Regions from separate parts of the Pseudomonas vanderleydeniana genome, predicted to be linked through region 2. Evidence: predicted binding sites of a transcription regulator. Region 2 holds the regulator's gene; the other holds the start of a gene.
What was found. The regulator FliA, encoded in region 2, starts transcription of late flagellar genes. The targets are predictions, from matches to a motif close to CTAAAGTTTNNNNNNNNNNNGCCGNTAA.
Positions count from the first base shown of each region.

Region 1 (3,196 bases), 3.3 Mb from region 2:
CGGGCCGCCAGGTCATCAGGTCGGAACTTGGCAAGGAAGTCATCGGCACCGACCTTCTTCACCATCGCCTGGTTGAACACCCCTGACAGGGAAGTATGCAGAGTGATGTGCAGCTTTTGCATGCGCGGATCGCTGCGAATCTCAGCAGTGAGGGTATAGCCGTCCATCTCGGGCATTTCAATGTCGGAGATCATCATCAGGAATTCCTCCTCCGGCTTCTTGCCCTCGTCGACCAGCTTGCGCAGGTAATCCAGCGCCTGCCGGCCGTCATTCAACGCCACCACCTCGACGCCGACCGTCTGCAGGCAACGCGTGACCTGCTTGCGCGCCACCGACGAATCGTCGACCGTGAGCACCCGCAAGGACACTGCCTTGGTTTGCGTCTCGACATCCACCACGCCGAGGGAAACCGACTCGGACATGGGCGAAACCTCGGCGAGGATCTTCTCCACGTCAATGATTTCCACCAACTGGTTGTCGATCCGCGTCACCGCCGTCAGGTAGTGGTCGCGCCCGGTCCCCTTGGGTGGCGGGTGGATCTCTTCCCAGTTCATGTTGACGATGCGCTCCACCGACTTCACCAGGAAACCCTGGGTCTTGGTGTTGTACTCCGTAATGATCACGAACGGATTACTCTGATCCTTGAGTGCACCGGCACCCGTGGCCATCGCCAGATCAAGGATCGGAATGGTTGCCCCACGAATGTTCGCCACACCGCACACCACCGGGTTGGACTTGGGCATCAAGGTCAGCTTGGGGCATTGCAGCACCTCGCGAACCTTGAATACGTTGATCCCGTAGAGCTGCTGCCCGTCGAGACGGAACAACAGCAGCTCCAGGCGATTCTGCCCAACCAGTTGCGTACGCTGGTTCACCGAATCCATCACACCAGCCATGACTGCCCTCTCTGCTCAAAGCTTCACGATCCGACGTCCATTCAGGAACAAACGGCACGGGCCTTGCTTTTTATACCGTTATGAAAGCACAAACGACATTTTTTCGACGCCTGACATCACAGTACCGCAGATTGCTCGCGGTGGTGTCGGTTTTATGCTGCCTGAACCCCGGCAACCCTGCCCTTGCGGAATCGGCGACCCTGCCTGACCAGCTTATCGGCGTGACCCAAGGCTTTCTTGAATTCACGGTAGAAGACTATCTGGCTACCAGTCAAACCGAAGGACGCTACGAGATCCAGGTCAACCAGCTCGATCCGCGCCTGCGCATGGCCGCTTGCGACAAGGAATTGACAGCCAGCCTGGAAAGCCCGGCGACCCCGATTGGCCGGGTCACCGTGAAGATCCGCTGCGAAGGCAGTTCGCCCTGGACCGTGTTCGTGCCGGCCCAGGTCAAACTGTTCCGCGACGTGGTGGTGACCACTCGTCCGCTCAAGCGCGCCGGGATCATCGAGCCGGGTGACGTCGCGTTGCGTGAGAGGGACATCAGCCTGATCAACCAGGGCTTCCTGACGTCCCCGGACCAGGCCATCGGACAGAAACTTGTCCGACCAATGGTCATGGACCAGGTCGTCACCCTGGTCCACCTGGAACAGGCGGAGGTGGTGCGCAAGGGCGATCAGGTGGTCATCAGTGCGACGAGCGGCGGCCTGGTGGTGAAGATGCCGGGCGAGGCCCTGTCCAATGGCGGCCTTAACGAACAGATCCGCATCAAGAACCTCAATTCACAGCGGGTCATCAAGGCTCGCGTCACCGCGCCCGGCCAGGTAGAGGTGGCGCTATAGAGAGATGAAACCGCCTCGTAGATCACTGGCGCCAAGCCGCCACTTTTCCTAAACTGTGGCCCAGACAGGGCTACAGCCGAGATGCAGACTCATTTTCAGATGAGGCTAAAGTTTTTCCGGGTATGGCCGAAAACAAGGCAAGCGTCCAAATACCCAGAGGTTTTTTATCATGGTCATCGATTTCAGTCGTTTGAATAACGCCCCGTCATTGACAGGCAGCACGCGCACCAGCGCCAACAAGGAAGCCGATAGCACCGGCAAGTCCGCGGCGGTGAACAGCCAGACCGAATCGGTCGGCCAGAGCGGGGAATCGGTACACCTCAGCAATGAGGCTCAGCAGTTGCAAAAGATCACTGACAAGCTGCAGCAGCAGCCTGTAGTCAACAGCGCCCGCGTGGCCGAGTTGAAGCAGGCAATCGCTGATGGCAGCTACCAGGTCGACAGCAACCGCGTCGCCAGCAAACTGCTCAACTTCGAAGCCCAGCGCTAGGCCCCTGCCGGCGCGAGGCTTTTGGACGCTTAAAACCCAAGGCCAGCCATGCACGACACCAATCTACTGCAACTGATCACCGATGATTTTGCTCCAGCTCAAGATCTGCTTGAGCTGCTGCGCGCCGAATCACTGGCGCTCCATGGTCGCGACATGGTCGAGCTGGAAAATATTCTGGCGCGTAAACAAGCGTTGATCATTCTGCTGGAACAGCATGGCCGCAAACGCAGCCAGATTCTCGCCAGCCTCAACCTGCCTACCAACCACTCCGGCCTGGAACAACTGGCCGCACAGTCGAGCGTGGGCGGTGAACTGCTGAGCCAGAGCGAGGAACTCACCCGCCTCCTGGCTGATTGCCAGGCAGCCAACGAACTCAATGGGCGCAACATCCAGGTTCAGCAAGCAACGACCGCAAATCAGTTGAAGATCCTGACCGGCGGCGAGCCTCCCGCACTTTATGATGCCCGCGGCTCGACGGCGAGGGTTGCGAAGCCGCGCCCGCTGAGTCAGGCTTGACCCCGAACTGCTGCGCGCTCTATCCAAGGCGCGTATCATGCTGGCAAAATGCTGGCTTTGCGTGTAGTCGTATTTTGTCTGGAGATTGATGAACCGTGTCCAATGCCCCAAGCGCGGACGATGCTCCGCAGCCACCTAAGGTGCTAACCACACCTCTGGAAATTTCCGCCAACCTGCGGATGCTGCAGGATAGCCATGACCCGTTGATCATCACGTTCCACGAACGCAGCCAGCGCTTCCAGAGTTTTGTGATCGATGTCGATCGCGACGCCGGCACGCTGGCCCTGGACGAAATGATGCCGCGCGACGGCGAACGCTTCCTGGCTGCGGGCGAACCGTTTCGCGTAGAAGGCTTCCACGAAGGCGTCCGCATCACCTGGGAACAGCCACAGCCGATGACCGTTGACGAGACCAACGGTTGCTACCGCGGGGCAATGCCCGAGGAAGTGGTC
Region 1 is NZ_CP077093.1:5,772,675-5,775,870, forward strand. It holds gene HU752_RS25905 (chemotaxis protein CheV) at 1-896, opposite strand, end outside; gene flgA (flagellar basal body P-ring formation chaperone FlgA) at 977-1,738, shown strand; gene flgM (flagellar biosynthesis anti-sigma factor FlgM) at 1,908-2,228, shown strand; gene HU752_RS25920 (flagella synthesis protein FlgN) at 2,277-2,744, shown strand; gene HU752_RS25925 (flagellar brake protein) at 2,840-3,196, shown strand, end outside.
Region 1: the regulator FliA is predicted to act here: its motif matches at 1,844-1,871, upstream of flgM (flagellar biosynthesis anti-sigma factor FlgM).

Region 2 (3,196 bases):
CGCTCACCCTTGCGCAGGATGTCGAACACGTTCTCGGCGATGTGACAGCACTCCACCAGCTCGTTGAGCTGGAGGAAGCCGGCGCCCCCTTTTACAGTGTGAAAACCGCGAAAAATGGCATTGAGCAGGTCAGCATCGTCCGGTCGGCTTTCCAGCTCGACCAGTTGTTCGGACAGTTGCTCAAGAATCTCGCCGGCCTCAACCAGGAAATCCTGAAGGATCTCTTCATCGGCGCCGAAGCTCATGTGTATGGGTGCTCCTAGAATCCAAGGCTGGAAAGCAAATCGTCGACATCGTCCTGGCCGGACACAACGTCTTCACGTTTATCGGCATGAATCTGCGGACCTTCACCCTTTTCCATTTGTTTTTGTGGATCTTTTTGCGCAAGGATCGCTTCACGGTCATGTTCGATGCCGGCAAAGCGATCCACATGGCTGGCCATCAACACCAGCTTGAGCAGGTTGCTCTCGACCTCGGTGACCATCTGCGTGACACGCTTGATCACCTGGCCGGTCAGGTCCTGATAATCCTGGGCCAACAGGATATCGTTGAGTTCGCTCGAAACGGCCTGGGTTTCCTGCTCGCTACGCGTCAGGAAACTGTCGACACGCCGGGCCAGGGCACGGAATTCCTCGGCACCGACCTCGCGCCGCATGAACCGTCCCCAGTCGGCGCTCAGCGCCTTGGCCTCGTCATTCAGGCCATTGATCCGGGGGGTCGCACTCTCCACCAGGTCCATGGTGCGGTTGGCCGCGGCCTCGGTGAGCCTGACCACATAGGACAGGCGCTCGGTGGCATCGGTGATCTGCGAAACTTCCTCGGCCTGCGGCATGGTGGGATCGATCTGGAAATTGACGATCGCACTGTGCAGCTCGCGGGTCAGCTTGCCGACTTCCAGGTACAAGCCGCGGTCACGGGCCTGGTTCAGCTCATGGATCATTTGCACGGCGTCGCCGAAGCGGCCTTTCTCAAGGCTTTCGACCAGCTCACGAGCATGTTTTTTCAGGGTCGATTCAAAATCGCCCAGAGAGGATTCGTAGTGCTCCATAGCGCCCCCGTGGCGGACTTCATCAACCGATGCGTTCGAAGATCTTCTCGATCTTCTCTTTCAACGCCTGGGCCGTGAATGGTTTGACCACATAGCCGTTCACACCGGCCTGTGCGGCCTCGATGATCTGCTCGCGCTTGGCCTCGGCCGTCACCATCAGGACCGGCAGGTGCTTGAGCTTCTCGTCGGCACGTACGTGGCGCAGCAGATCGATGCCGGTCATGCCGGGCATGTTCCAGTCGGTGACCAGAAAGTCGATGCTGCCACTGTTCAGAACCGGAATGGCGGTAGTACCGTCATCGGCCTCGACAGTGTTGGTGAACCCGAGGTCACGCAACAGGTTCTTGATGATCCGCCGCATCGTTGAAAAGTCATCAACGATGAGGATTTTCATGTTCTTGTTCAATTCGACCTCCAAGCAGTCTTAAACGCGTTTCAGCACCTGGACGCGCTGTTAAATCAATTCGGCACAACACTCGACAAGGCTCTGTACCCTACTGCATGGAAACCACAACCGGCCGAGCCGCCGATACACCGTCACACGCTGCATCGGTCTCGTTCGCAGTGTCCCCACACACTGCCCCGTCAACGCGCTCGCCACTCTCCCAAACGCCCCCGCAAACGGGCTGCGCACTGGCTATGCAACTGGCTGACCCGTGACTCGCTGACCCCCAGGACCTCACCGATTTCCTTGAGGTTCAGCTCCTCGTCGTAGTACAGCGACAACACCAGCCGCTCACGCTCCGGCAAATTGGCAATCGCGTCCGCCAGTGCGGCCTGGAAGCGCTCATCCTCCAGATCGCGCGACGGTTCGAGATGAGCGCTCGCGCCATCCTCATGCAACCCTTCATGCTCGCCGTCCTGCAACAGGTCGTCGAAACTGAACAGGCGGCTGCCCAAGGTATCGTTCAAAATCCCGTAATAATCATCGAGACTCAACTGGAGTTCGGCTGCAACTTCATGATCTTTAGCGTCGCGACCGGTTTTCGCTTCAATTGCCCGGATTGCGTCGCTGACCATGCGGGTGTTGCGGTGTACCGAACGGGGTGCCCAGTCGCCCTTGCGGACCTCATCGAGCATCGCGCCACGGATGCGGATACCGGCATAGGTCTCGAAACTCGCACCCTTGCCCGAGTCGTATTTGGTCGAGACTTCGAGCAGGCCGATCATCCCGGCCTGGATCAGATCCTCGACCTGGACACTGGCCGGCAGCCTGGCCAGCAGGTGATAGGCGATACGCTTGACCAGCGGTGCGTAGCGCTCGATCAGTTCATACTGGCTGTCACGCGACGATTTGGAATACATGCGATAGCCACTTGCAGTCATAGCACGGGTCCCGCACTCGTTTGAAGTACCAGACGTTCGACGAAAAATTCCAGGTGCCCACGTGGGTTGGCGGGCAACGGCCAGGTGTCGACCTTCTGCGCGATGGCCTTGAACGCCAGAGCACATTTCGAACGCGGGAATGCCTCGTAGACCGCACGCTGCTTTTGCACGGCCTTGCGAACGCATTCATCGTAGGGAACGGCGCCGACGTATTGTAGGGCCACGTCAAGGAAGCGGTCCGTGACCTTGGTCAACTTGGCGAACAGGTTGCGGCCTTCCTGCGGGCTCTGGGCCATGTTGGCCAGCACGCGAAAACGGTTCATGCCGTAGTCGCGGTTGAGCAGCTTGATCAGCGCATAGGCGTCGGTGATCGAAGTCGGTTCGTCGCAGACCACCAGCAGCACTTCCTGGGCCGCACGCACGAAGCTGACTACCGAGTCACCAATACCCGCGGCGGTGTCGATCACCAGCACGTCGAGGTTGTCGCCGATATCGCTGAATGCCTGGATCAGGCCGGCATGCTGGGCCGGATTCAGGTTGACCATGGTCTGGGTGCCGGACGCCGCCGGCACGATACGGATTCCGCCAGGACCCTGCAGCAGCACATCGCGCAGCTCGCAGCGCCCTTCGATCACATCGGCCAGGGTCCGCTTCGGGGTCAGCCCCAGCAGAACGTCGACATTCGCCAGGCCCAGGTCGGCGTCCAGCAGCATGACGCGCCGGCCCAGCTCGGCCAGGGCCAGGGACAAGTTCACTGACACGTTAGTCTTCCCGACGCCACCCTTGCCGCCGGTCACCGCAATCACCTGTACGGGATGCATG
Region 2 is NZ_CP077093.1:2,042,666-2,045,861, reverse strand. It holds gene HU752_RS09255 (chemotaxis protein CheA) at 1-245, opposite strand, end outside; gene HU752_RS09250 (protein phosphatase CheZ) at 260-1,048, opposite strand; gene HU752_RS09245 (chemotaxis response regulator CheY) at 1,071-1,442, opposite strand; gene fliA (RNA polymerase sigma factor FliA) at 1,634-2,374, opposite strand; gene fleN (flagellar synthesis regulator FleN) at 2,371-3,196, opposite strand, start outside.